DNA from 3 places in the Paenibacillus graminis genome. Region 1 is predicted to be linked to each of the others. Evidence: riboswitches for the same ligand, from Rfam matches in the RefSeq annotation. Region 1 holds a riboswitch; each other region holds the start of a gene.
The links. A riboswitch is a leader RNA that binds a small molecule or an ion and turns the genes downstream of it on or off. The one in region 1 is predicted to bind cyclic di-GMP.
Positions count from the first base shown of each region.

Region 2: it holds a riboswitch for cyclic di-GMP, as region 1 does, so the genes downstream of both, PGRAT_RS32130 (choice-of-anchor A family protein) here and PGRAT_RS32110 (anti-repressor SinI family protein) in region 1, are expected to answer to the same signal.
Region 3: it holds a riboswitch for cyclic di-GMP, as region 1 does, so the genes downstream of both, PGRAT_RS20080 (thiamine pyrophosphate-binding protein) here and PGRAT_RS32110 (anti-repressor SinI family protein) in region 1, are expected to answer to the same signal.

Region 1 covers NZ_CP009287.1:489,625-499,568, reverse strand. Annotated here, with positions in the region: gene PGRAT_RS32945 (hypothetical protein) at 1-725, shown strand, start outside; gene PGRAT_RS02215 (hypothetical protein) at 1,095-2,315, shown strand; gene sipW (signal peptidase I SipW) at 2,317-2,904, shown strand; gene PGRAT_RS02205 (TasA family protein) at 2,990-3,598, shown strand; gene PGRAT_RS02200 (helix-turn-helix domain-containing protein) at 3,854-4,186, shown strand; gene PGRAT_RS32110 (anti-repressor SinI family protein) at 4,281-4,436, opposite strand; cyclic di-GMP riboswitch class I at 4,466-4,559, opposite strand; gene PGRAT_RS02195 (2-oxoglutarate dehydrogenase E1 component) at 4,996-7,866, shown strand; gene odhB (2-oxoglutarate dehydrogenase complex dihydrolipoyllysine-residue succinyltransferase) at 7,917-9,218, shown strand.
Region 2 covers NZ_CP009287.1:600,852-610,795, forward strand. Annotated here, with positions in the region: gene PGRAT_RS02635 (MTH1187 family thiamine-binding protein) at 1-85, shown strand, start outside; gene PGRAT_RS02640 (sugar phosphate isomerase/epimerase family protein) at 125-898, shown strand; tRNA gene PGRAT_RS02645 (tRNA-Thr) at 1,099-1,170, shown strand; gene PGRAT_RS02650 (DUF6442 family protein) at 1,339-1,653, shown strand; gene PGRAT_RS02655 (helix-turn-helix transcriptional regulator) at 1,662-1,874, shown strand; gene PGRAT_RS02665 (hypothetical protein) at 2,322-2,621, shown strand; gene PGRAT_RS34745 (ASCH domain-containing protein) at 2,789-3,034, shown strand; gene PGRAT_RS34750 (hypothetical protein) at 2,964-3,212, shown strand; cyclic di-GMP riboswitch class I at 4,468-4,555, shown strand; gene PGRAT_RS32130 (choice-of-anchor A family protein) at 4,639-6,447, shown strand; gene PGRAT_RS02685 (alpha/beta hydrolase) at 6,647-7,960, shown strand; gene PGRAT_RS02690 (HD-GYP domain-containing protein) at 8,622-9,944, shown strand, end outside.
Region 3 covers NZ_CP009287.1:4,670,931-4,680,874, reverse strand. Annotated here, with positions in the region: gene PGRAT_RS20105 (HAMP domain-containing sensor histidine kinase) at 1-957, shown strand, start outside; gene glpK (glycerol kinase GlpK) at 1,085-2,578, shown strand; gene PGRAT_RS20095 (3-oxoacyl-[acyl-carrier-protein] synthase III C-terminal domain-containing protein) at 2,725-3,717, opposite strand; gene PGRAT_RS20090 (hypothetical protein) at 3,823-4,173, opposite strand; gene PGRAT_RS20085 (carboxymuconolactone decarboxylase family protein) at 4,356-4,724, opposite strand; gene PGRAT_RS20080 (thiamine pyrophosphate-binding protein) at 4,798-6,432, opposite strand; cyclic di-GMP riboswitch class I at 6,560-6,653, opposite strand; gene PGRAT_RS20075 (methyl-accepting chemotaxis protein) at 7,151-8,401, opposite strand; gene PGRAT_RS20070 (helix-turn-helix transcriptional regulator) at 8,536-9,531, opposite strand; gene PGRAT_RS20065 (SDR family NAD(P)-dependent oxidoreductase) at 9,668-9,944, shown strand, end outside.

The DNA of each region.
Region 1 (9,944 bases):
CCTCCCCCTGGCCCGTTCTGGCTCCAATCAAAGGTATTTCTACCTTTGTTTCCAGCCCCCAGGCCATCTTGGCTCCCAACAAAGGTATTTCTACCTTTGTTTCCTCCCCCTGGCCCGTTCTGGCTCCAATCAAAGGTATTTCTACCTTTGTTTCCTCCCCCTGGCCCGTTCTGGCTCCAATCAAAGGTATTTCTACCTTTGTTTCCTCTCCCTGGCCCGTTCTGGCTCCAATCAAAGGTATTTCTACCTTTGTTTCCTCTCCCTGGCCCGTTCTGGCTCCAAACAAAGGTATTTCTACCTTTGTTTCCTCCCCTTGGCCCGTTCTGGCTCCAATCAAAGGTATTTCTGCCTTTGTTTCCAGCCCCCAGGCCATCTTGGCTCCCAACAAAGGTATTTCTACCTTTGTTTCCAGCCCCCAGGCCATCTTGGCTCCAAACAAAGGTATTTCTGCCTTTGTTTCCTCCCCCTGGCCCGTTCTGGCTCCAAACAAAGGTATTTCTGCCTTTGTTTCCTCCCCCTGGCCCGTTCTGGCTCCAATCAAAGGTATTTCTGCCTTTGTTTCCTCTCCCTGGCCCGTTCTGGCTCCAATCAAAGGTATTTCTGCCTTTGTTTCCAGCCCCCAGGCCATCTTGGCTCCAATCAAAGGTATTTCTGCCTTTGTTTCCTCCCTCTGGCCCGTTCTGGCTCCAATCAAAGGTATTTCTGCCTTTGTTTCCTCCCTCTAGGCCGCCATTCCAGTCCCTGAATCCATTCCTATCCAGCGCCTCATGCATGTTCCTAATCAGACGGACTAGCCCTCTATCCATTCGTTCTTAATTAAGAACAATTTTCAAAAAACAGCGATATATGCAGATATACGCAGGTAATCAATAATATACGATCTTTATTGCGAACATTTAGACGAAATCGGTATTTTTCTTTTCTAAGGACGACGGTGTATGATTTCCTTACGAACTTGTTCTTAATAAAGAACGAATATAGCGAATAAGATCCTTAGGAAGCCATGAGAGGAGGGCCCGCCTCTGTACCCCAGATCCGCCAAACGGCGTAAAAGAAAAAACCACAAAAAAGGTCTTCGCATCCTGCAGTCTGGAATGGCCGTATCTGCTCTGCTGCTGTATACCTCCGGCCAGATAGGCAGTACTTACGGAGGGTTTAGCGGTACCGCAGAGACAGTGAGCACGATTGGCTTTTGCAAGGTATTCCCTGAATCCGTGAAGCAGCTGCTCAATGCGTTGAAAGATCATCTCAATGCGGCTGCAGCTCTAAAGGCATCCTTGAAAAGTTACACTCCGCAGGCAGGTGTTCCAGGCCTTTCCGGAGTAGAGTCCATGTCTTTAGAAGAGCTTGAGACAGCGGAACAGGAGATTTCAAGGCAGATAGCAGCGCTTCAGTCGGATCTGAATGCCATCAACGGGCAAACAGCGGCTAACAACGAGATTTGGAATGGAATTCATGCAGAGATCAGCGCGGCGGCGGCGGTCCTGGTACAGATTGGAGGATACATGACCGATTTGGATCCCAATTGTCTGGAAATCAAGGATGGGCAATTCTTTAACGAGCTGCAAAGCAGTGTAAGCCAAAGCGGTGTGCTCTCCGCATCCTTCAGTGCTTCCATAACCGGAATTGTCAGCTACCTGAAGGCAATTCAGAACAACACGGTTTCATCCCCATTAACCGTTAACGAAGCTGTTTACAACCAACTTCATTTTAGCGCGGAAGAACCCTTACATTCCTTGCCGATCTTGACTCCAAGGGTCCAGCCTTCGGGAGAACTGTCCAATGAACTGATTTCTTCATATGAGCAGTTGGAAGCTGAGCTGAACAATATCAGGGATGCAGTAACCGCAGATATTTCAGGACTGGAGCTCCAGCAGCAGCTTCTCAGCCAGACCCGGAGCAAGCGGCTTGAAGAGCTTGAGAAAACCCGTCAGGAAGCACTGGAAAAGGCCAAAAAGGACGAAGAAGCAAAACTGGAATATGAGAAGCAGCAAAAGGAAAACGAAGCGAAGGCCCAGGCTGAACCAAAAACCACGCCGGGAGCCTCACCTGCGGCCACACCAGCTACACCTGAGGCAACTCCTATAAATACGCCGGAAGCTGCTCCTGGATCTGAGGCAATACCTGCTGGAGCTTCTGAAGAACCGGCAGCCGGCACCACTCCGGCACCAACCGCCGATAACCAAATCACAACTCCGGATGGGGACGTGATCAAAACACCTTCCCAAGAACCACAGGCAACAGAGCCTCCGATTAAGAGTCCTGAACCGACCGCATCGCCTTCGGAGCCACAACCCATTAAAGGTGGAGAATGACATGCTTATCAAAAAAATAATCAGCCATACAATATCCGCAGTGATGATTTTGATTTTCGTGGTGCTGGCAGCAGCCGTAGTAGTTTCCAGAGCTTCAGGGGGTGAACCTTCCCTTTTCGGATATGAGATCAAAACGGTGCTGTCCGGTTCGATGGAACCTGGCATTCAGACCGGCTCCATAGTCGCCTTGAAGCCCGGAGGAGATATGACCCGGTTCAAAAAAGGCGACGTCATTACCTTCATTAGCGGGGATAACATTCTGATCACTCACCGCATTGTGGACGCTTCTGCCAAAAACGCTGCCGGAGAAGTGGTCTATCATACAAAAGGCGATAACAATGATGCTGTCGATATGACGCCTGTCAGTTCGGGGAATGTTGTAGCCGAGTATACCGGAGTCACCGTTCCTTATATAGGATATGCCATGAATTTTGCCGCCTCCAAAGCCGGCAGTGTGGTCCTGATGATCGTTCCCGGACTGCTGCTCCTGCTCTATGCACTCTACAGCTCATGGAAGGCACTGACCGCCCTTGAGCGCAAAAACACCGCACTCCCCCAAGCGCCGCCGGGAACTGACATACAGTCCTGAACAGATTGTCCGCTTCCGCCTACGAAACGGAAGATACAATAATACATTTATCAGCAGCTACACAAATCAGAGGAGGAATTCGAATATGGGTATCAAAAAAACATTGGGTTTTGGCATCGCATCGGCAGCACTCGGTTTGTCTTTGATTGGCGGAGGGACCTTCGCATACTTCAGTGATACTGCAACAAGTACGGCTACCTTTGCAGCAGGCACACTGGATCTGAACTCCGATCCTTCCGTAATCGTGGATATCCAAAACCTGAAACCGGGTGACACCGTAACCAAAACTTTTAAACTTAAAAATGACGGTACCCTCGATATCGGTTCGATTCTGCTGAAAACCACCACTGAGGTTACAGATACCCTAGGCGACAACAACGGTGCCGATCTCAGCAAATTCATCAAGGTCAAATTTCTGAAGAACAATGACAAAGGAACGATTATCTCACCGGAAGTTGTTGTGTACGAAACTACACTGGATGCCTTGAAGGGGCAAACCCCGGATCTTGTGAACAATACCGGATGGGATCAAATTCTCACTGAAGCCGACGGCATCAAAGCACAGAGCAGCGACAGCTTTACAGTCAAGTTCGAATTCGTGGATACTGGCGAAGCACAAAACTATTTTCAAAAGGATAAGCTGAAGTTAACCTGGAATTTCGAGGCCAAACAAGGCCCCAAAAAAGATTACTAATTCATAACGGACCGCATTATATGAAGCAGCCTACCCTGATTCCGGATTCGGAAGCAGATTAGGCTGTTTTCCCTTGTAACAACGATTTTTGTTCGTTGTAAGGAAATTTGTTATACTGACAAGTGGAAACGGCTATGCGTCCTTAACGGCGGCATCCGTTTCAGCGAGAAATATAAGGATGATTGTTGGCGCAAACCATATCAACCCTTATATTTTAACAAAGTACGGAGGGGCGTTGTAATCGTGCCGGATAATATGGGAAGTCGCATCCACCATCTCCGTCTGGAAAAAGGCTGGTCCTTATCCGAACTGGCGGACAAGGCTGATGTTGCGAAATCATACTTAAGCAATGTAGAAAGAAATATCCAATCCAACCCCTCTATCCAATTTATCGAAAAAATCGCTGACGCGCTCCAGGTTTCCATCCACAGTCTGCTCTATGGCGAACCTTCGGATGCTGACGAATCCTCCCTGGACGGCGAATGGTTCCGGCTCGTTCAGGAAGCCATGGCCTCAGGTATAAGCAAGAGGGAATTCAAAGAGTTTCTCGATTACCAAAAATGGCGGCTGGAGCAGAAGGATCAATAATGGATGGTCGTCCGAAGCTCCAGCGATACAGAAAAAGGCACAGCGTATGGACGCTGTGCCTTTTTCTGTATGTATTCCCGCATAGCAAACGCCCCTACATCGCCTGTAATGCTGTTTTTTCGTTTAAAAACCGGCGGATTTCATCCGCATCGATCCCTGCCTTCTTGGCCGACATCAGCAAATATACCCATTCTAGATCCAGATCACCCATCAGCAGTTCTCCGTCATTCCCCTGGTTGGACTTATCCAAGAATATCTCCTCCTAGAATTTATGCGTCCCCAGGCAGTCCGGCCGTCGTAGTAGCTGCAGCATCTCTACATTAGACCCGAGACTTTGTGTCCCTGCCTTTCGGCAGGTTTACCCTTTACTGGATCCTTTACATGAAAGGATCTGGTTAGAAACCATGAAACCGTTATCCGCAATAACATTATATAAGATCTCACATGAGAAGTGTGTCGTTTTCTGGAATATTTTATGCTGAGTTGTGCAAAAGAATAGCTTTTTTTGCTAACCTTTGTCCAATCTATATGTCTTAAGGAGCTGTTTATGAATACTCCTGGTTAATAAATGGGTAATTATTACTGGTTGGACTGGCTTCAAATCCTGTATCTGCAACCAATATCCGTTCTTCATCATTTCCGGACTGAATCATGCCGTTTTGCGAACGGATTCCCCGAAAGTATGAATTGATTACACGTCTTGAAAGTAGCACAATAGGATGTGAAATGAAACCGTAAACATCGCAGCTCCACTGGGCGCTCAAGACACATGCGGCCACGTGGAGTTCATCCGTTAGGAGGATGTATTCATGGCAGTCAAAGAGCCCTATAACGAATCCATTTGGAGTAAGTATCACGGCCCCAATCTAGGCTATATTCAAGAGAAATATGAGCAATTCGTTAAAGATCCCTCTTCAGTAGAACATCATTACCGTGACCTATTTACTGTTTCCGGCCCTCCTCCACTTGCTCCGGATGCCGTAGAGGCCCCGCAGCCGGCTCTTTCGGGAGGCACCGAGTGGCTGAGAAAGGCCGTAAGAGCTTCCAAGCTAATCGCCAATATCCGCATATATGGCCATATGGCCGCCAATACCGATCCGCTTGAGCAGGGGAATAACCCTATGGCGAAATGGCTGGATTATGAAACCTACGATCTTACCCGCGAGGACCTGATTGCTATGCCCGCCTCGCTGATCTGGGAGAATGCGCCGCCGGATATTCATACCGCCTGGGATGCGGTTCACCGGATGCTCCAGGCTTATACGCAGACTATCGCCTACGAATTCGGGCATGTGCATGACGAACAGGAGCTGCGCTGGCTGAACGGCCAGGCAGAGTCCACAAGCTCTCCGGCGCCTCTGAATAATACCGAGCGCAAGGAACTTCTGAACCGTCTGATCCAGGTAGAGCAGTTCGAGACCTTCCTGCATAAGACCTTTGTCGGCCAAAAACGCTTCAGCCTGGAAGGCAATGATGCGCTGGTGCCCATGCTGGACGAGATTGTCCGTGCCGCCGCACATGATGGCGCGGAACATATTCTGATGGGCATGGCCCACCGCGGACGCCTGAATGTGCTGGCTCATATTCTCGGGAAGCCCTATGACATTATTTTCTCGGAATTTCATCATTCTCCCAACAAGGAGCTGTTCCCTTCCGAAGGCTCCATGGGCATTAACTACGGCTGGACGGGAGATGTGAAATACCATCTGGGCGCAGACCGTGCCGTGCGCGAAGGCGAGACCGTCCGCACCCGCATTACACTGGCGAATAATCCGAGCCATCTGGAATTCGTTAACCCTGTTGTTGAGGGTTTTGCCCGCGCAGCCCAAGAGGACCGGAATTCTCCGGGACTGCCGCAGCTTGACACGAACAGGGCCATGGCTGTGCTGATGCACGGGGATGCTGCTTTTCCTGGTGAAGGCATCGTCGCAGAAACACTCAACATCGGCAAACTTAAAGGGTATTCCAATGGCGGCACCGTGCATATTATCGTCAATAACCGGATCGGATTCACCACTGAAAGTGAAGATTCCCGTTCCACCCATTATGCCAGCGATCTGGCTAAAGGCTATGAAATCCCTATCGTCCACGTGAATGCCGATGATCCGGAGGCCTGCATCGCCGCCGTCCGTCTGGCCAGCGCCTACCGCAACCAGTTCAAGAAGGATTTCGTCATTGACCTGATCGGCTACCGGCGCCATGGCCATAATGAGATGGACGATCCGGAGACTACCCAGCCGATTGTATACGGCAAAGTGCGCAACCATCCTACCGTGTACCGCGTCTACGCAGAACGCCTGCAGCGGGACAATATCATCACAGCGGATGATGTGAAGCAGATGAACCTTGAGGCGGAGAAAGTACTGCAGCAAGCCTACGATCTGATGAAGGATGGCAAGCATAAAAACGGTGAAACCAAGACCTCCGTTCCGGTACAGCGTGAAGCCTCCCAGCCGCAATCGACGGCAGTGCAGCTGGAGCAGCTGCAGCAGATCAACCGCGAGCTTCTGACCGTGCCGGACGGCTTCAAGGTCTATCCGAAGCTGGAGCGGATTCTGCAGCGCCGCAAGGATGCGCTGAATGACGGGGAACGGATCGACTGGGCCTTGGCCGAGACTCTGGCCTTTGCCACCATCCTGAAGGATGGCACACCGATCCGGTTAAGCGGCCAGGATTCCCAGCGCGGCACTTTCGCCCACCGCCATCTGGTGCTGCACGACAGCGAGACAGGGGGATTGTTCTCCCCGCTGCACCAGCTCAGCGGTGCCAAGGCTTCCTTCGGGGTATACAACAGTCCGCTCTCGGAAGCCTCGGTGCTGGGCTACGAATACGGCTATAATGTGTTCGCACCCGAAACCTTCGTGATCTGGGAAGCACAGTATGGCGACTTCGCCAATGCCGCACAGGTCATTATTGACCAGTTCATCGCTGCCGGACGCGCCAAATGGACGCAGCGCAGCAATCTGACGATTCTGCTGCCGCATGGCTATGAAGGGCAGGGCCCTGAGCATTCCAGCGCCCGGCTGGAACGGTATTTGCAGCTCTCCGCCGAGGAGAACTGGACCGTGGCGAACCTAAGCTCCGCCGCACAATATTTCCACCTGCTGCGCCGCCAGGCCGCCTTGTGCGGCAAGAGCGATGCCCGCCCGCTCGTGATCATGGCCCCCAAGAGCCTGATCCGCAACCCGCGCAGCACTTCCTCCGGAGCCGAGCTGGCTGCGGGCGAATTCCAGCCGGTACTGCCCGAACCGCTTCTCGGCGGCAATCCCGGCGGGGTCACACGGCTGGTGGTGTGCAGCGGCAAGGTGACTCTGGATCTGCAGACCGAGCTGGAGGCAGGCAAAGATCAAGACTGGTCCTGGCTGCATATTCTCCGCCTGGAGCAGCTTTATCCTTTCCCTGAACGGGAACTGGCCGCGCACCTGAGTGCACTGGACTCCCTTACAGAAATCGTATGGGTGCAGGAAGAACCGAAGAACATGGGCGGCTGGAGTTATGCCGAGCCCCGGCTGCGGGCTATCGCTCCGCAGAATGTCAAGGTGCAGTATATCGGCCGTCCGGATCGTTCCAGCCCGGCCAGCGGTTATGCTGACGTGCATACTTTTGAGCAGCGTCGTATAGTTACAGAAGCCCTGAAATTGAATTCGCAAGTACAAGCGGCTGTACCGTCTTCCCGCTAGAGGGCGGTGTCACGATAATGAAACTATTCTATTTGGGGAGGTAACGGCCAGTGTCCGAAATTAAAGTACCCGATTTGGGCGAATCCATTTCCGAAGGAACCATCTACAAGTGGCTGGTAAAAGAAGGCGACACGGTCGGCCAGGGGGATGTGCTGGCTGAGCTGGAGACCGACAAGGTCAACCTGGAGATCAGTGCGGAGGAGGACGGCGTCATCTCCTCCATCCTGCGCCAGGCCGGCGAGAATGTAGCCGTCGGCGAAGCGATCGGCATCATCGGCGCCGGGACGGCAGTCGCCGATGCTCCGCAGGCCGCTGACGGCGGCAAGCCGGAAGCGGCGGCACCGGACAGCGGCGCGCCAGCCGCGGCCGCGCCGCAGGCCGCAGTGCCAGCTGTTCCCGCCGCACCGGAAGGAGCGGCGGCAGGCTCTGCGGCCCTGGCTTCGCCGGGGGCGCGCAAGCTTGCGCGGGAGCGGGGCATCGACCTCGGCGAGGTCAGCGCCCGCGACCCTATCGGCCGGATTGCTGCGGCCGATGTGAAGGACCACGGCGCAGCCCGGCCGGAGGCCGCTGCGCCAAGCGCTCCGCCGGCGGCAGTGAGGCCGGCTCCGGCGAAGCCTGCGGCGGCGGGCTCTGCGCCGCAGGAAGACGGCAAAGCCGTCGAGCGCAAACGCATGTCGCGCAGACGGCTGACGATCGCGAGCCGCCTCGTCGAGGCGCAGCAGACTGCGGCGATGCTGACCACCTTCAACGAGGTGGACATGACTGCAATCCTCGACCTCCGCAAGCGCCGGAAGGACGCCTTCAAAGAGAAGCATGATGTCGGACTCGGCTTCATGTCCTTCTTCACCAAGGCCGTGATCGGTGCGCTCAAGGCCTATCCGCTGCTGAACGCGGAGATTGACGGCGAGGATCTCCTGATCAAGAAATACTACGACATCGGCATTGCTGTGTCTGCCAAAGAAGGTCTCGTGGTGCCGGTCGTCCGCGACGCGGACCGCCTGAGCTTCCCGGAAATTGAGCGGCGGATCGGCGAGCTGGCCTCCAAGGCCCGCGCCAACACGCTCAGCCTTCCGGAGCTGCAGGGCGGCACCTTCACCATCACCAACGGCGGGGTATTCGGATCACTCATGTCGACACCGATCCTCAACACCCCGCAGGTCGGCATTCTCGGCATGCACAAGATCCAGCTCCGTCCGATCGCTCTGGACGAAGAAAGAACCGTGAACCGCCCGATGATGTACATCGCGCTGTCCTATGATCACCGCATTGTAGACGGCTCCGAAGCGGTAAGCTTCCTCGTGAAGGTCAAGGAACTGCTGGAAGATCCTGAAGCGCTGCTGCTGGAAGGGTAGCTTTGCCTTTAGAAGGCAGAGCCCCTTATTTGGGCGACACAAAATCACCACAAATCCAGGGATAATTTCATTCAAGAGGGCTGCGCGGACTGTTGCAACGTACGCGCAGCCTCTTTTTTATAACACTACTAAGCCTGCCTGCATGGTAACGCATACCATTAATTCCCTCCCACTGCTATCCCCAGCAATAAGGCAAATGGAATTTCTCCACCTAATTTGCCAAAATCCGCTCCGCAGAGGAGATTATGCGGGAATTTCTCCACCTAATCCAGGCAATTTAGCCACCTATCCGCCCTAGCGCACAAATTAGTTCTACTTTTTCCCACTAAATTATTATTCGGATCGAATGGGCCCGGATTAGTGATACTTTTTCCACTTAAACAGAGTAAGCTAAACAGCAAAATTAAATCTATGGACTTCATGGTTAGGTAAGGCGGGATAACCCCCGACGCTCTCTATGCTTAAGCTCAAAAGGATAAACTCCGCAGCCGCAGTTCTCTCCATACCCCAATCGATTAAATTGACAATCCTGATGATCGATCTAAAACTACATGCCACCCAGCTGTCTTCCTCATTTCCCCACAAGCTCCACTTCCTATTCCGCTTCCTCTTCTTCTTTCTACTCTTCTTCCTCCTCTCTACTTCTTCCTGCTCTTCCTGCTCTGCCTCCTCTTCCCCCTCTTCCTGCTCTTCCTCCTCTTCCTATTCTCATTGCCTGACTCCATC
Region 2 (9,944 bases), 110 kb from region 1:
GCTCAAGATTGATGACCGGCGGGATAAGCCGTCCACAAGCCGCAGCAAGCTGGAATCGGTGGAACGCAAACTGCAGGCGGATTAATTCAGGTTAACAATAACAGCGAATAGGAGCGGATGCTTAATGGCGGCTATCAAACAGCAGATCGGGATACAGATGTACACCCTGCGAGACAGGGCGGAGAAGGATTTTCTGGGGACGCTGCGCAAGGTGGCGGAGATCGGTTACAAGTCGGTGGAATTTGCCGGGTATTTTGGCGTATCGGCTGCAGAACTGCGCAAAACGCTGGATGAGCTTGGACTGTCGGCCCCCTCAGCGCATATCGGGCTGGATTTCAGCAGTCTGGAGAATATGCAGTCGGCATTATCCAGAGAGATCGAATATGCCCGGGAGGTTGGGCTGGAGTATCTCATCACACCTTCTGCGCCTCTTCCGGAGCAACCTGCGCTGGACGATGTGCTGGCTCTGATTCCATTCTTTGAAAAGGCTTCCGGGATGGTGCGGGCAGCAGGGCTGAAGTACGGCTACCACAACCATGACTTTGAGTTCAAGCAGGTCAACGGGCAGGCCGTCATCGACATCTGGCTGGAGCGGATTCCTGCTGAGCATATGGTGGCAGAGTTTGATTTGGGCTGGGTGCATGTGGGGGGTGCAGTACCGGCGGAGTATATCTCCCGGTATGCCGGACGTGTGCCGCTGGTTCATATCAAGGATTTCGGTGCGGGCCATGAGGAAGCCGATCTCGGGAAGGGCCAGGTCGATTTCGAGAGCGTCTTTAAGGCTGCGGATGAAGCCGGAATTCAGCACTACATCGTGGAGCAGGAGGTTTTCGCTTCTTCGTCACTGGAGAGCGCCCGGCTGGCGCTGGATTACTTCCGCAAGCGGGGAATGGTGTAACCGTTTCCTGATTCGTTCTGTAAGTGCTTGCCGCCGCAGCTGCCTGGGCGGATTGGCTCACCCTTTCCAGCCTGCGGCCTGAAGCCGCCCTTCGTGGGTTCTACCACAGACTTTTGAGAGAGACAGGACTGTGAGGGAAAGGGTTGCGTTTTTCTCCAGACGATGTATAATGTATTTTGTTTGACAGAAAAATGCTGTAAGCTGGTGTAGCTCAGGGGTAGAGCAACGCACTCGTAATGCGTAGGCCGGGGGTTCAATTCCCTTCACCAGCATCCTTAATAGTTCAATCATGGCGCGGTTTCCCGGGGTTTCGGGGGCTGCGCTTTTCTGTGTTTACATAAATCTCCGTACAAAACTCTATCTGGTTCATTGACAAGTAAACTTTGCATATTATAATAAAGGTGCCAAGTTTACTTGTCGGTTAAAAAGGAGGATTTCTAATGGATAAGGAAATCATATTAGAAAAAATCAGACAGGAAAAAAAGGATGAGGGAAAGGAGTTTATTTTTAATAGAGGCAGAAAATTTGGAGTCATAGGCACGCTGAGTATATTTTGCATTTTAGCTGTTTTCAATTTATACAATAATCATCAGGGGACAAATGCTGCATTATTAGCGGTGGTTATGGGGTATCTTGGCTGTGAAAGTTTCGGAATCTATAGTATAACTAAAAAGAAAATGGATTTAATTAAGATCATTTTTGGATCTGGTTTAAGCCTCTTTTTTTTCATAAAATACTTCTTAATTGTAGGATAGGGGCCAAGATGAATGAAAAGTTGATGTTGAAAAATAGATTGCGAGAGGCAAGAGCAGAACAAAAATTATCCCAAACCCAATTGGCAGAAATGGTGGGCGTTTCAAGAAATACAATAAGTTCTATTGAAACAGGGCAGTTTAATCCTACCGCAAAATTGGCTCTAGTCTTATGCATTGCTTTGGACAAAAAATTTGAAGAGTTATTTTATTTTGATATGTGAATATGAGAAGCCCTGGGCCGTTCTGGTCTGCATGGCAGGCAACTTTGAGGCTTTTTTACCAGTCGACGCTGCTGAGCAGTGCCAGCTGGAAAAAGGGAACTTATTTCTCCCCAAAATCAACAATTGTGAGATTGAAGTGGAAAAAGGAAACTTAATTGGGCCATATTACTTCATCAGGAGCGAAATGAGCTGAATTAGTGTACCTTTTTCCACTTCACCTGCGGAGAACAGAGGGTGCTTAAACCGACCTTTCATAATATTACCATTAATTTTAAACGGATATGGAGGGGAGAAGTATCAACAAATCTGGCTGATCTTATGTACATAACTGGTGAATCCGGGTTGGATGCCGCAGGAACAGCGTATAACGCTTTATCTATAAAAAGTCTGGATAAATCTGATATAATAAATAGAAAGTAAATTCAAGAAAAAGGAGAAAAAAGAAATGTGAGGAATAAACACAAAATTATATTCACGTTCACCTGTTTCGCTGCTTTCATCCTATTGTTTTTGCAACCGGCACTCGTCCATGCAGCGGATGCAGGAACAATTGTGGACAGCGGCACAAAAGAACGGCTAATGGAGCAGTACGGGCTTGAGCCGCCCAAGCCTTCTTTTTCCATCAGCTGGACCGGAATGGATGCCCGGATGAGTACACCAATTCAAGTCTTTTTAGCCATCTGCGGACTGGCGGCCAGCCCTTATTTAGCTGTAATCTGGAAGTTTATTCTATTCCGCTTCTCGTAAAAGTTGCACAGAATCCCATAGCGTCATACAATACAGTAGTAGAAAGCACACACATTGCGCAGGCAGGGGCTTTGTCCCTTCCAGCATCCCGATAACTATAGGCGGCGCGGCTTTCCGGATGTTCGGCGGCTGCGTTTTTTGCTGTTCAGAGAGGAGAAAAGGCAGAGATGAAATGTCTGACAATCCGGCAGCCCTGGGCCGCATTAATTGTGCTTGGGGAAAAACAGTTCGAAACCCGTTCCTGGCAAACAGCTTATCGCGGTGAACTGGCTATTCATGCCGGAATGGGGATCGACAAAACTGCCTGCAGGCAGGAGCCTTTCAAGTCGGCCTTGGCGCGGCATGGCTTCACTGTGGACAATCTCCCCTCTGGGAGCCATCGTCGCCACAAGCCGTCTGGCCGATTGCTATAAGGTGACGCAGGCGGATGCCGCCCATGGCTGGCCTGGCGGCAATGAGTTGGCTTTCGGCGATTATGCGCCAGGACGCTATGCCTGGAAGCTGGAAGATATAACGGCACTTGCCCGGCCCATACCGGCCAAAGGCAGGCTGAGCTTCTGGGAGTACCCTGTGCTGGAGGGAGAGCAGTGACCGGCCGGGACTGTACAGCCTTTTGGCGAAACAAGAAAAATTATTTAGCGGCCCAAGCCATAATTGGGTATGAACCGGCTGACTCGCGGGTAATCTTCTTATAGGATGTTTGGTGCTGCCACTGTCCCGCGCGATCATCAGGATGTATAAGAAAGGGCGTATGCATAGGAAATGGGAAGTCTCCTTATTGCGTGGCTTTGTATGCTGTGTTTGTATTTTTCGTTTGAGGATAAGGTGAGCCGGAAAATTATTCTTCCTGTGGCACTGGTCGTTTTTTTCGGCACACTGGGCTATTGGAAGCTCTTAATGTAATTTTTATGCAGCTATCAGCTTATTTTCAGGTTGAGTATATATATTGAATGTACCAAACACTCCCCGGTGTTTATAGATAGCTTGCAGGGCCTTGCCTACTCCCATGGTGAGGCCCGTTTTATTTTGTCAGGCTGACCCTTGCGCTATCATGAGCGGGATTTGATTCTATACTGCTCCCCAACGTAACCGCTTTTGATACCCCGGCAGATGAACTTGGCTTCGATTCAAAAAATAACCACTGGAATTTATAAACAAAGAAACTTTATGTGACATTTTTCACAATAAAATAAGAAGAATTATTTTATATTAAAATTGAAATATAAAAGATTGAAGTGTAACAAAATAAAGCACCTCAAAGAGGAGAATTATGATGAGTCATGAAGGAAGTCTCCGCCGTGGGTTGGCATTCGGGTTGTTTTTGAGTATTCCGTTGTGGGTGTCCATGATTGGCTGGATTCAGCTGTTATAAATCCCAATCCGCTATATCCGCAATGTCTGGTTATGGGAGCGTATATAGCATTACATAGAAATGGATGAAGAACTGCTGCCGGTGGATTCCGGGCAGTTTTTTTTGTAGTGCGTTCCTAATTCGAAAGGACGTTCTTGCTCCTTAAGGAGTAGAAATAGCTAAGAATGAATAGGATGGATAGAATTTGAAATTATAGTTCTAATATACTATATTTTAATATTGAAAATTGCAAATAAATACGGGATGGGGTGCTGTGAAAAAGGCGGTAACCCGTTCTGCGGTGAGACTCTCTTCTGGACAGGTAAGCTGAAAAGCCTTATGAATAGCGGGTTTGTCCAGGATCGTCTAAATGGTCACATGAAAAAATAATTAAGGAATAGATTGACAATAGGGCAGGGGAACCGCTAAACTGAAATTAGTTCAAAAGTAACAAATGTCATAGACTACATAGGTTTCACTGAAATCTATATTCCTCATGTATAAACGCAAACCGTCCGAAAGGACGGGACGCAAAGTCAGGAATCTAATGCCCAACCAGGGCTATGATCGTCCGGCCGCCGTGAAGCTAACCCTTCGTGGCGGTCTTTTTGTTGTTATAGTTTTTCCGCAAAATCATAGAATAAGTTACTAGGAGGTGCAAGGCGATTGAAAAAAAGATCACAGAAAGCAGCAGCTCTGATTCTGACAGGGGTGTTGGCATTGGGCAGCACGGTTACTTGGGGTTGGAATGTTAAGGCTGCGGGAAATATGCCGTATACCCCTACTCCTGTCCTGGGTGTTGCCGGCAACTTTAACGCATTTATCTTTGGAGATTTCACGCAATCTTACGATCAGATTCATGGAAGGCTCGCGGCAGAAGGAAATATTACTTTGCAGGGGTACGGTGTTTCCAAAGATGCGCCCGGTGGGGATGTACTGGTTGCCGGCAAAAATCTCAGCCTAACAGACGGAACTATATATGGAGCAGCTGTATATGGAGGCACTATAAGCAGCACACGGGCAGATCTTAAGGAGACTCCCCGCCAAGGGACACCGATTGATTTTGCGGCTGAGGAACAGTTTCTGATCCAGCGTTCGGATGAATTGGCCGCATTGACACAGACACAGCCTTTTGTAAAAGAATATGGAAAAATCACTATCAACGCTCCGGATGCCTATAATGTCATTCATCTGGCTGCTGCTGACCTGGCCGACGCCAACGGGCTGCAGTTCAACATAGCAGGTGATGCCACCGTCATTATTAATGTGGGCGGAAGCACTGTGAAAATTCCTAATTTTCAATTCTGGGGAGGCAAACCCCGCAAGGTCCTGTTCAATTTCTATGAAGCTGCTTCTGTGAATATCGGGAATACAACCATCGAGGGCACTATATTGGCTCCTCATGCCAGTGTCTTTTATGATCATGCAGAGCTTCATGGCACGCTGATCGCAAAAGCGTTCAGCGGTTATGTGCAGATGCACCACTATCCGTATGAAGGCTCCGAACCGCCTGTAACGCCGACGCCAACGCCGAGTGCAACGGCGACGCCAACGCCGAGTGCAACGGCGACGCCAACGCCTAGCGCAACGGCAACACCGACGGCGAGCGCAACGGCGACGCCGACGCCAACGCCGAGCGCAACGGCGACGCCAACGCCGAGTGCGACGGCGACCCCGACGCCGAGTGCGACGGCGACGCCAACGCCGAGTGAGACGGCGACGCCAACGCCGAGTGCAACGGCGACGCCGACGCCGAGTGAGACGGCGACGCCAACGCCAACGCCGAGCGCAACGGCGACGCCAACGCCGAGCGTAACGGCGACGCCAACGCCGAGTGCAACGGCGACGCCAACGCCAACGCCGAGCGCAACGGCGACGCCAACGCCGAGTGAGACGGCGACGCCGACGCCGACCGCCATCGTCACGCCAACGCCGACCGCTGTCGTAACACCGACGCCGACGCCGACCGCAGTCGTAACGCCGACGCCAACGTCTAGCGTGTCACCGAGTGCCACTGCATCAGCAACACCGACACCGGGTGCAACACCAACAAGTGAAGTTACACCGGCACCAACGCCAGACACTACAGTAATTTATGTTCCGGTAACGTTCCCGACGCCAACACCATCATCCGTTATCGGCACGATTGTGGATGATACCCTGATCAATGATGACCCATTACCCTTGGGGCCTGTGGTAACAATTGCTCCGGTACAACCAACGGCGTCAATAGAACCAACAGCCTCAATAGAACCAGCGCCAGTCCCTGCACCGGCCCCAACGGTAACACCGGAGCCGGAGGAAATAGTTATAACAGATGACGAAGTTCCTGTAGGCAGCGTGGATACACCCGATAAACTGCCGCAGACTGGAGAAGCAAGTCCAGCGCCTTATTACATCGCAGGTCTGGGAATAGCTGGTTTGGGACTACTGCTCAGCAGAACTGCAGGAAACAGCAGTAAACGCAAACGGTAATAGAAGCCGTAAATTGTAGCTATAGTGAGGGGATAGCGAATTAGAAAAAATGCTGCCCCATAAGTAGGTTTACTCGAAAGGGTGCACCTTTGTCCCACAGCAGCATAACAAGCCAACAGCAGGATTTCTTCAGTAATGGAGAAGTCCTGTTTTTTTGTGCTTGTTCCACTACATCTTATTGAAGTAAGGTGTCTGGCGTATGGGTTTCCACTCTGAACAGCTTCAGACGAGCCGAAACAAAGGTATATCTGCCGTTGTTTTCGCCAATCCGGGCTGGACGAGCCGAAACAAAGGCATATCTGCCGTTGTTTTCGCCAATCCGGGCTGGACGAGCCGAAACAAAGGCATAACTGCCGTTGTTTTCGCCTTCCAGGGCTGGACGGGTCGAAACAAAGGCATATCTGCCCTTGTTTTCGCCGCCGTAGCCCGTCCAGTCTCATGGCCCCGGCCTTCTCTGCATTTCCAACTGCTCCCCGAGCCATGTTATACTATGCTGAAAATCGGGGGGCGTGTAAGGCTTGCCCTGAAAGTGGGATTCCATTATGCCGGAAGAAAGGTGATATTGTTCATGTGGAGTGTTATTATACTTGCCGTTGTGATTATTATTGCCGGCGGCTTGACGTATGCGGGGTTCTTTTTTTACGGAATCGCAATCAAGCGGGCACCCAAGGAGTTCCTGGCCAAAACTCCTGATCTTAAGGTGGACCCGCCGGTTGCCGGGCCTTCGTGGGGAGAAGGTGCGGACTGGGTATCCCGCCACAGCTTCAGGAAAATTGAGATTACTTCTGACGATGGGCTTACCTTGCGCGGCTATTATCTGCCGTCAGCGCGTGCCGGAGGGCGGACTGCCATTATAGCCCACGGCTATTCCGGGAAAGGCAAGGATATGGGGGCATGCGCCAAAATCTATTACGAGACCATGGGGTATAATGTGCTGCTTCCCGATGCCCGCGGACATGGCGACAGTAAGGGGGATTACATCGGGTTTGGCTGGCCGGAACGCCTGGATTACTTGAGATGGATTGAGTATATCCTCGCAGAGAGCGGGCCGGAGGCCCAGATTGTACTGCATGGGGTATCCATGGGGGGAGCCACTGTGATGATGACTTCCGGGGAAGAACTTCCCCCACAGGTCAAAGCCATCGTAGCCGACTGCGGCTATACCTCTGTCAAAGCGCAGCTGTCGTACCAGCTGTGGCGGATGTACCATCTGCCGAGTTTTCCTTTTGTCCATATGGCGAGCCTCATTACCCGGATCAAGGCAGGGTATTTCTTCGGAGAGGCTTCGGCGCTGAAGCAGGTCCGTAAAGCCCGCGTGCCGATACTGTTCATACATGGTGATGCCGACAAGTTCGTACCGTTTTATATGCTGGATGAGCTTTATCAAGCGTGCAGCAGTCCCAAGGATAAGCTTGTGATTCACGGTGCTGGGCATGGCGTGGCTTATGATACGGATAAGGCGGCGTATGTAGGGAAGGTAACTGATTTTGTGACCCGGTACGTTCAAATATAAGAAAGTATAAGTTTCACACGATACTTTATCCTTATATTTCTCGCTGAAACGGATACCTGAAAGCGATACGGAGTATCGCTGCTTCGGAAGCATATGCTTTTTCAGAGGACGGCGTAGCCGTTTCCACTTGATTGATCCGGAAAAAAGTCTCCTGAAACGTAGACGCGCCCGATATCCGCAAACTGCGGTTATCGGGCGCTAATATGTTCCACACATGGAACTGCATTATGATCGCCAAATGCAGCGAAGCCATGTCTTCTCTGTATGTTTAATCCCCCGCGTCTGTGAGCAAGACGGGTGTATTAATTCCTTGTTATTTCCAGCAGCCGTGTGGCGAGAATAATCCTTCCAAAACGACAAAAGCCCTACCTCTCTTTTGTCCTTACGGCTCCGTGGCCGTGCCAGTGTGAATCGGAAAACTATATTCGAATTTAATCTCATAAAAAGGAAGAGTACTGCAAGAAAACGTAAGATTTTGTGTCCAAAATGCCGATAATAGATAAACGGGCAACGAATCGGCTTGACATCTTCTTGATGGGGATAATGTATACAGTAAACAAATATTCTTTTATTATAGCACGGGTTATACAGAAATGCAAACAGTTTAAGCTGGGTGGGCAGGCTGGAAACGGAGGACCTGATGAATTTATACGGGGGTTTTTTGAAAAGGCAAATTCGCAACTACATATTCGGCTCCGTTGTTGCCGTGTTTGCGGTGGGGAGCCTGATCCTGCTCTCTTCACTTGAAATAAGTGCGACAGAGTATTATCGGCTGCTGCTGATCCTGCTGATCTCGTTCGCCATAATGGCTGTTGTGGAGATCAGTGTTTTTATCAGGCAAATCCGGCCGATCCGGACCGCACTTACGGAGCATAGGCCCACACTTGCCATGCTGGAAGAAGCCTACCTGCATACTCACCGGCTGCCGAAGCTTGCGGTGCAGCGGATATTGGGTCCGCATTTTCTGGGGCTGTCTCTGCCTGCGTCGATCCTGACCTTATGGATGATTCGTACGGGATTAATCAGTCTCCCCTACATCTACCTTGTGCTTGCGGTGGCCGGGTCCATCCTGGTAGCGTGTATGCATGCGTTGATTGAATTTTTTCTGACCTCCTCGGCAATTATTCCACTAATTAAGAATTTCAGAAACCGGGCTTTGGAATTGCACATGGTTGATTTTTCTCTGGAAGGGCATGTGTTTGTGCCGATTCGCCCCAAATTCCTCATTACTTGTATGCTGATTGGAACCTTTCCGCTTGTGCTATTCATTATGGCGACCCAGATCCGGCTGGAAACACTGGGGGGAGGGGCGGCTGAGAGTATGCGGAGCTACTGGGAATGGGCCGGGCTTGTGCTGCTGATCGGCACCCTTTTTTCTTCCATAGCAGCCTGGCTGCTGACCCGGAGCGTGCAGCATCCAATCAACGAATTATACCGGGCGATGAACAATATCAAGAACGGACGGCTGCTGCAGGTGCAGGATGAATACTCGGATGAATTTTCGAAGCTTGTGGCCGGGTTTAATATGATGGTCCGCGGACTCCAGGCCCGGGAACAGCAGAGCAGGCAGCTGCTCGACAGCTATTTCACCACCCTTGCCGTAGCCCTGGATGCCCGTGATCCATATACCGCCGGACACTCGCTGCGGGTAGCGGAATATTCGGTCATTATTGGCCAGCTCGCCGGGCTTACAGGACAGCAGCTGGATAATTTGCGCAAATCGGCCCTGCTGCATGATATCGGCAAAATCGGTGTGCGGGACAGCGTGCTTTTCAAGGAGGAGGAGCTTACGGAGGAGGAGTTCGACCAGATCAAAAGCCATCCCGTTCTTGGAGAAAATATTCTGCGGCAGATTGAGCCTGAAGAAAAAATGGCGCCTTATCTGGGCGGAGTCCGATCCCATCACGAACGTTATGACGGCAAGGGATATCCCGATGGCCTGGCCGGAACAGCCATTCCCCTGCATGGACGGATTATCGCCGTG
Region 3 (9,944 bases), 3.0 Mb from region 1:
CGGTGGAGCGATCTGGACTGGGAGCAGGAGAATGAATCCGAGCTGTACCCGCAAGGGGCAAGTGACAGCGAGGTACCGCCGCCCTTGCGGCCTTTGTTCTTCAGTACACTGAGCCAGGGCGGGGATCAACGCTCTCAAGTGCATGTCCGCCAGGGAGTCTGGTCGGTTCATATGGCTCCGCTGTATTCAGAAGATACGATCCGCGGAGTAGTAGCTGTTCTGCGTGATGTTACCGAAGAGGTTAAGCTGGAGAAAATGCGCCGGGACTTCGTGGCCAACGTATCGCATGAGATCCGCACGCCGCTGTCGATGATGCAGGGCTACAGCGAGGCGCTGCTGGATGGAATGGCTTCCTCTCCCGAAGAGAGCAGTGAGCTGGTTCAGGTTATCCATGACGAGTCGCTGCGGATGGGCCGGCTGGTGAAGGATCTGCTGGACCTTGCCCGCATGGAGGCCGGACATACCGATATGATGAAGGTGCCGGTGGATATGGGGGAACTGCTGGAACGGGTCTACCGCAAATTTACTGTCCGGGCCAAGGAGCGGGGGCTTCAGCTTGAGCTGAAGCCCGGCAGTGACACGCAGCTGCTCAAAGCCGCTGACGAAGATAAGCTGGAGCAGGTGCTGACCAATCTGCTGGACAATGCGTTTCGGCATACGCCTGCGGACAAAACCATTACAATTCTGACCTCCACAGCCGTTCTTGAGGGCCGCCGTTACCTGGAGATCACCATCCGTGATGAAGGGGTAGGCATTCCTCCGGAGGATCTTCCTTTTATCTTTGAGCGCTTCTACAAAGCAGACAAGGCCCGCGTGCGCGGAGAGTCCGGGGGAACCGGACTTGGGCTGGCGATTGTCAAAAATATCGTCGAGTCCCATCATGGTACGATTACTGCCTCCAGCAGACTGGGGGAAGGTACCGAGTTTATCCTGCGGCTTCCTGTCGAAAAACAGTAATGCCGAGACAATGTATGACAGCGCCTCTGACTGCAGAGGTGCTTTTTGTTGAAATCACCACATAAATCTTGTTCATCGTGGAACAACCCGCCAGGTTTACCAAGCCAGTGTTAGGAGGCACACGTAGATGATTCTATCATTAGACCAAGGCACTACCAGCTCGCGGGCAATCTTGTTCGACCAGGAGGCCGGTATGGTCTCGCAGGGGCAATATGAGATCAGACAGTCCTTTCCCCGCCCCGGCTGGGTAGAACATGATCCGGATCAGATCTGGGAGACTCAGCTCGCAGCGGCCAGAGAGGCCATTAGCGAGAGCGGGAGGCCTGCTGCGGAGGTATCAGCTATCGGTATTACCAACCAGCGGGAAACCGCGCTGGTCTGGGACAAGGCCACCGGGAGGCCTATCTATCCGGCAATCGTCTGGCAGGACCGCCGCACAGCCGGACAGTGCGAGGAGCTGAAGGGGCGCGGGCTTGCAGATACCATTGCCGCCAAGACCGGCCTTGTAGTGGATGCCTACTTCTCGGCAACCAAGCTGGCCTGGATTCTGGATCATGTGCCCGGAGCCCGGGCGCGTGCCGAACAAGGCGAGCTGCTGGGGGGAACCATCGATGCCTGGCTGATTTGGAAGCTTACCGGAGGAGCTGTGCACGCTACGGATGTTACGAATGCTTCACGGACCATGCTGTATAATCTGCATGAGCGCAGATGGGACGAGGAGCTGATGGAGGAGCTGAGAATTCCGCGTGCGATTCTCCCGGAAGTCCGAATGTCCGGCGGGGATTTTGGAACTGCCGGGAGTGAATGGTTCGGGGAAGAGATACCGATTCGATCTGTACTGGGAGACCAGCAGGCCGCTCTATTCGGGCATACCTGCCTGGAGGCCGGGAGTGCCAAAAATACATACGGCACTGGCTGCTTCATTCTCATGAATACCGGGAATGAAGCAGTAGCCTCCAGTCATGGGCTGCTGACCACAGTGGCCTGGGGCATGGGCGATGAATTATATTATGCCCTAGAAGGCAGTGTGTTTGTAGCAGGAGCCGCGGTACAATGGCTCCATGAAGGGCTGGGCCTGATTGAAGGCCCGGCAGACTCGGAGGAAAAGGCCGGGGAGGTGGAGGACAGTGAAGGCGTTGTAGTGGTACCCGCTTTTACAGGACTCGGAGCCCCTTACTGGGATATGTATGCCCGCGGAGCCGTGTTCGGCTTGACCCGCGGTACGACGGCAGGCCATCTGGTCCGGGCGACTCTGGAGTCCCTTGCGTTTCAATCCAGGGATGTCATCGGCGCAATGGAAAAAGACGCCGGAATGCCGCTGACAGGACTGCGGGTCGATGGCGGAGCAGTGCGCAATGATCTGCTAATGCAGTTTCAGGCGGACATTCTGGGCAGCGAGGTGACGCGTACAATGTACGCAGAGACGACAGCGCTGGGGGCTGCCCTGCTCGCTGGTCTAACGTCGGGGGTCTGGACGAGGGAGCAGCTGGAGAGCTTCAATAAGGCAGAGAAGATCTTCGCTCCGTCAATGGAGGCAGAGGAGCGCGAGCGCCGTTACCATGCCTGGCAGGACGCCGTATCGCGTACCATGGGCTGGGAGAAGCATGAAGGGCGCCGATAAGGGTATTGGCAGGACGATAAGTGAATAGCTGAACATAATGAGCTTACAACAAAGCGGTCCGTTAGGCAGATCATCTGCCTGACGGACCGCTTTGCTGTGACTGGATAAGTTGAATTAAAAAATTTTAAAGGCCAGCCCCTAAATAACTAGTATTCCATTACAAAAGCTACATTCTGCCAGCCTGCGCCAACGGTCCAGAACAGGACTTTATCGCCGCGTTCAATCTTTCCTGTAGTTACTGCTCTATGAAGGGCGACAAATGGGCTGCTTGTAGAAGTATAGCCGAATTCATCACCGATGTAGACAGCAGCGTCGTCGCGGATCCCTGTTTTGCCGGAAACGGCACGGATATTAGGCAGGGACAGCTGCGAGAAACAGGCGGCTTTGATCGATTCAGGGGCAATGTCATTATTGCTAAGCAATGTATTAATCGATTCAGAGGCGGCATCCACACAAATCGAGTCATCAAAAGGAATGAACTTCACATTGAATTCTCCGGCAGCCACACCCTTTCTTCCGAGGTTAGCCAAGCCTTCAGCAGGGAACATCGAGTTGCCGTAGACACAAGTGTCTGTCTGATAGATGGAGTCGATAAACCCTACAGAATACTCATCCCTTTCCAGAATAAGAGCTGCTGCTGCGTCGCCGAAGTTGGCGTAGTAGACAGGATCATTTTTGTCGGCATGCGGAGCCACGTGATCGGAGCCGATGACGAGCGCACGGCGGATTCTCGGGTTGGCCATCATTTGACGGCTTACCTGCTCCACCGAGGCAGTCATGCCTGCACAGTTCGCGTTGCTGTCAATGCAGATGGCATGAGAGGGGCCGCCGATCAAACGGTGAATCATGAGAGAGTTGGTCGGGAAGATATATTCAGGAGTTTGGCTGGCATATGCAATCAGGTCAATGTCGGCACCGGTAAGTCCCGTCTTGTCCAGCACATTGCTGGCTGCTTCAAAAGCCATGGTCAGAGAGTTTTCTTCACTGCTGTCGATGCTATACCGGCTTTCACGGCCCAATGTAGCCAGAAGTCCACGGATATCAATACCCTTTTCGTCAAAATGCTGTATGAAAAAATCGTTGCCAATCTTTTTGCTTGGATGATAGATATCAATATCCTTAATTCGTATCCCGGCCATGGTTAATCCCCCTAAAAGTATTATGTGCGCTTCTTCACAGCCATAGATTTGTACAAAACCCGCTTCGCCACCATCCTGCAGATTTGTGATCCGCCGGCCAATGACCTAAGCCTGAACAGTCGAGGTAATTTCCAAATTTTCAAGCCCCGCTTTGCGGCCCAGACGGGCAAGCTGCATTTTGAGGATCGGGTTATTTTCAAGAGTCAGGCTTACCCTTTCGAAGCCATCCGCTTTGAACATGACGAAGCATCCTTCCAGCAATGGCACAACATCAGGAGCAGTCACATTCAGTTTTCTGCAGTCAATCTGCAGTGCATATTCTGAAGGGGTAATCGGGTTTACAGTTTGCTGATAGGCTTGGATCGATTTGAGGCCGTCCTCATTGGAGAAGGTTCCTTCTAATTCAATATTAATAATTTTTTTTTCGGAATCGGTTTTCAAAATAAATTTACCCATGTGTTCATCTCTCCCAAATTTGAATGTGTTTCAGTTTTTGAATCTATCCGGAAACTTTAGAATTTTATGCCTTAATTCGACATAAAAACCTTAGTTTTGGGATAAATTCCCTTCAATATAATCATAGATTTATCGAATATGCAATAAAAAAGTCGAATTTTGTATAAATAAGTCGAAAAAAATTATTCGATTTCCTCAAGTGTGGCCAGCAGCACATTAAAAGCTGAAATCACTCTGGGCGCACCAACAACCGGCACCAGATGCAGTAAAATACCTTTGATCTGATCTACAGTCATTCCGACGCTGAGCGCCATCACATAATGGACTCCGAGCTGCTCGAACTGTCCCATCGTAATCAGGGATGAAATAACGGCAATTTCTTTCCAATCCGAACCAATCGTTGTACGTTGAAAAACGTCTCCATAGGCGTTGCCCATGATATACTCGGCCAGCTCCGGGAAATGCTCCTTGATTGGAGCCAGAGCTTTGGCACCGTAATTGCCAGATAAGTTGGAAAAATGCCTAAGACCGCTGTTAATCGTATTTTCCACAGAGATGCCTCCTGAATTGTGATGAGCGGCAAGGAGCAATCAAGTGAGGAGAGGTCCTTGCCGCTGTTGATTCTTAGTTGAGATTCAAGGTTCGATGGGCCGTCGGAGGCACTTCGGCACGGTCGGTCAGCAGTTCAATTACAGCCACGCGGTTAGAGGCCACTGCGGCATGGATAGCAGATGTGAATTGTTCCTGAGTCTCGCATCTGTAGCCTGTGGCTCCCAGTGATTCGGCAAATTTCACGGCATCCATAGGAACTTCGAAGATCGTGCCATCGATTCTGCCTGTTGTTTTTTCCATGCCCTTTAAGGCCATATCCAGCTGCATGTTGTTCACTACGATAAAGATCACCGGGATATCCTTGCACACGGCCGTATTGATCTCTGTGCCAAGCATCATGAAGCAGCCGTCACCGGTAATGCAGAAAATCGTTTCTTCCGGTGAAGCCACCTTAGCTCCGATAGCCATGCCGATAGAATTTCCCATGCAGGCAAAGTAAGCATCGAAGACAACGCTGCCGGGCTTTTTGACTTTGTACCATTTTGCGGCATTGAAGCCATGGCTGCCATCATCAACAAAAATGGTGTTGTTGTAAGGGATCAGGTCGCTTAATGTGGACATGACCGAAGCAAGCGAAAGCTTGGACAGAACCGGCAGCTCTTCCGCATAATGAACATCGGTTTCTGCTTCGTGTTTTTTTATAGCGGATAAATCTGCTTTCTGAAGAAAGAATGTAAGATTGTCGTGTAAGTCCCCGCTTACAGCGATTGTTTCTGAGGTTAATATTTTTCCTACAAAGGTAGGATCGACGTCAAATTGAATCAATGTTTTGGGATGATTCTCTGGCTTGAGATTGCAGATGGTCATATCGCTAAGGCGTGAGCCAAGCACGATGAACAAATCACTGCGGTTTAACAAATCCTCGCCGTGCTTGCAGCCGCCGACACCAATAGGACCGTGATACAGCGGGTGATCCCAGGCGATGGCACCCTTGCCGCCGGGAGAGGTGACCACCGGAATATTGAAAGTTTCAGCCAGTTGAACAAGCTCCTCGTGCGCCTTGGAACGATTGATGCCTTTGCCGGCAATGATCAGAGGATGGCTTGATTCATTAATTGCAGAAAGTACACGTTCCAAATTACCGGCACTTACCAGACGTTCGCGTTCAGGAATGACAATCCGGCATTCTTCCAGCATTTCGGTCTGTACATCAAACGGGATACAGAGATGAACCGGACCCCGCTGTCCGCTCAAGGCAATGGAGATGGCATGACTGAAGATCGTGCCGAAATGATCGCCGCGTTCCACCAGCTTGCTGTAAAGGGTCGCGGGTCTGAACATATCCGCCAGATCGGCCAGATAAGCCGAAGAATCCTGGCACTGGGGAATCCCCAGTTCCTTGATGGATTGATGTCCTGTTATAAAAAGTACGGGAAGATTGTTCGCTTTGGCATGTGCGGCGGCGGTGAGAAGATTGGTCCCCCCCGGCCCGGAAGTCCCAAAAGCCACCCCGAGTCTGCCTGTTTTGAGAGCATAGCCCGCGGCTTCGAACCCGGAACTGGATTCATGTCTGCCGGGAATAAATTCAATACCGTAATCAACCATTTTCAGGACTACGGGACAAATAGACTTGCCGATTATGCCAAAAGAATGTGTTACACCAAGGTTTCGTAGTGCCTCAGCCATATAATCTGAAACTGTTTTCAAAGGAAATCCACCCCACCCAATGTTTTTTTTATTTTTTTCAGCAAAATAGAAAACCTGTACTCAGGAGAGCACAGGTTGGCTGCGTAAATAACCATAGAGAACGCAGGAAAACCCGGACGTTCGGCTGTTCAGCAACCTGGCAGTCATGGTCCCATAAAAATGAGACTGTAGATCCATGGCTTTGCGTCATTCCCTTTCGGTGAATTTTGCCAATATGTGTTAAAGAAAATTATACCTTTTTTTATTTTACAATATATTTCTAACTCTACTTTTGTCAATATATTTGTGCTGATATCCTCGGATTTTGGCGAATTCTGCCTGCCGGTACATGTGAAAAATAGTATAATTTTGTATATATATAAGAATGGGTAAGAAAAAAGGGTTAATGAAAAAAAGTCCGAAAATGCAAACTGTGAAGAAATATTGAAATTATCTAAAAATAAGTATTTTGCACTATAAACTCAATTATTATAAGCATATTTTGCCTTGATAATGGAATGCATTGTAAAATCTACTGTGTAAAAAGAACCATTGAACAAAGAGCAGCTCATCTCCAAATGTCTATAATCCAAAAACGGAAACAGGCTAAGGCAAAGAAGTGCAAAAGAATGGAGGGGCTCTTCTAATGCAAAAAAACTGTAACCGATGAATATAACAGCGAAATTTTTGTGAACAAAAAAACTGCCGCAGGAAGGAGGCGGCAGTTCCCTCGTAACATTTAAAATTTGAAAATGTGAATCGTTTTTTGCAGTTGAAATACAGCTTGGGTCATTTTCTCCGTTTCTTCGGCAACGGATTGCAAGGCATGAATTTGCCCGTTCATCGCTGCGGAGACCTCTTCTGTTCCTGCGGCCGTTTCTTCGGTAATCGCAGAAATATTTTCGATGGCTCCCGAGATTTTATGTGCGCTTTCCAGCATGAGGTCGCTTTCAGCAGAGAAGGAAGCAATTTGCTCGGTTATGTATTGAACGCTTTGCACAATCTGTGCGAAAATATTCGCTGTTTCGATAATCATCTCGTTCTGTACCTGAACGACTTCCTCATTAATGGCTATGTTCTCGATCGCTTGTTTGATATCGTTCTCTATGCTGCGGACCAGACTGAACACCTCTTTGGTAGAGGCGGTAGATTCCTCGGCCAGCTTGCGTACTTCCTGGGCCACGACGGCAAAACCACGGCCATGTTCACCAGCCCGTGCTGCTTCAATAGAGGCGTTGAGCGACAGGAGGTTGGTCTGCTCAGCGATTTCTGTGATGGTTTTGGTGATCATCGTAATCCCCCGGGCATTTTGGGAGAGTGCTTCAATCGTGCCGGCCACCTTCTGGGTAGCTTGTATATTTTTGCGCATGCCTTCAGCTTGCGTATCTACCGATTGCCGTCCTTTTTCTACCAGTTCCAGTGTATGTACAGACCGTTTATTCATTTCCTTGGTCGAGCTCGTGTAATTGGAGACCTTAGTCTCTATGTCTTTGATGGATTCGGTCATGTCGGCAATGTCCACGGAGATTTCATTAGCGCCAAGAGCCAGTTCATTGGACGAAGAGGCGACTTGGGCCATTACTATCTTCAGATTCTGGTTCTTGTCTTCAATGCCGCGGCTGGCATCCATAACCTGGCGGGTAATCTGCGAAGCATCGGTAAGGATTTTTTTGAGCTTATCGATCATGGTATTGAAGGAACGGCTGATGTCCCCCATGGAGCCGTTCTCGTCGGCCCGGTTAGTAAAGTCGCCTTTTGCAATGGTGTGTGTAACATTAGAAATGTCGTCAAATGAAGATGTAAGCGTTCTCTCAATGAAGCGTGAAAGAGGGAAGGTGAGAGCTGCCAATACGGCTACAAGGATAATTCCGACAACAATTTTGCCCATGACCAATAAAGTGACCAGTACAGGAATTGCGAATAAGGCGGCGATCAGATAACATCCGGCAACAATTCTCTGTTTAAGCGGAAGCTTGTTCATCCAGTCCATAATAACTATTTCCCCCTAATAAAATATGTTGTGTATTGTAATATTATAGGCGAATTCAGGACGTTAGGTCTATTGTAAGAATTGACATAAATAAAATTGGGAAAACAGCTATCCTTGTTGGAAGGCCCAGGAGTCTAGTCATGCTGCGGCTGGGAATTTCCCAGAAGAGAACGTCTTACGCTGCGGCCCAACAGGACTGTTTTTAAGGCAGCCTTATAAACTTTTAAACGCAATTCTTCCGGTGCCTCAACGATCACATTTGGACCTAGGGACAACATCACCCGGCAAGCTGCTTCTAAGGTGTTGAACTCAGCCTCAACCTTCAGCCACTCAGCCTCTGGGGAATCACTTATGTCTAGCACTGTAACATAACGTTCATGTCTTAACTGTTGAAGCGAAGAAGACTTTAATGAGAATTTGGCTTGAAAGCTGGGGAGGGCAGATTTGAAGGAGGTTTTGGAGGACTCCCAGTAGCGCGTCAGTTCAAAACCGTCAGGACGAGCATAAGCTTCATCTATCATTTGAGCCGCAACGATTCTCGAGACCCGGTAGGTTCTGAGTTGCTCTTCATGCTCCCCGATCACATACCAGACCCCTTGTTTAGCCACCAAACCCAGCAGTCCAATCCTTCTGTTCTTCACTTCCCCGTTGCGCAGGTAGGAGATATTTACCTTCCGGTCTTCCCGCAGGGCCGTCTGCAATATGGAAAGAAAGGGAAAACTCTCTTTGGATGGAAGCCATCCTTCATTGTCTATATGAATACGCTGGTTAAAATAGTTGGCGGAAGGGTGTGTATTCGCAGTTGCAGCCGCCTCCAGCTTGCGCGAGGCAAGCGTGTAATCCTCATGAATACCGAGAGCCTGTAGAATGGCCGGATCGGCTGAGAGCAGGAGTGCCCCTACTTCTTTGGGCTTCATTCCGGTAAGCGAGGTTCTGTAGCCTTCTGTGAGCCTCCAGCCTCCTTCCCGGCCTCTTTCAGCCAATACGGGGATTCCGGAGGCGCTCAGCGCCTCCATATCGCGAAAGATCGTTCGTTCAGACACCTCCAAGGTGCTGGCCAGCTCACGGGAGGTGACTTTGCCGCGGTTCTGCAGCAGAAGCAGGATGGATAATAAACGGTCGGCTCTCATAACGTCCTCCTCACAGGGGTACCCCTAATTTCAATCTTTTTCAGTTTATCATATATATATGTCAATTGGTGTCATATATAGAGTTTATGATAACTACAGCAAGCAAAAGAACACATGAGACATGAGGGGAGCGGTAATGATGACTAATCTGCAAGGGAAAGTGGCGCTGGTTACCGGAGGAAGCCGGGGAGCCGGCCGGGGAATCGCTTTGGAGTTGGCAAAAGCGGGTGCGTATGTGTATATCACAGGCAGAAGCAGGGGACTTTCGCACGATGAACGGCATAAAGGGACCATTGACAGTGTGCTCAGCGAGATCAGGGCAGTTGGAGGAGAGGGGGAGGCGATCCGCTGCGACCATACCCGGGATAGTGAGACAGAAGCAGCCATCCGGCGGATATCGTCAGAGCAGGGCA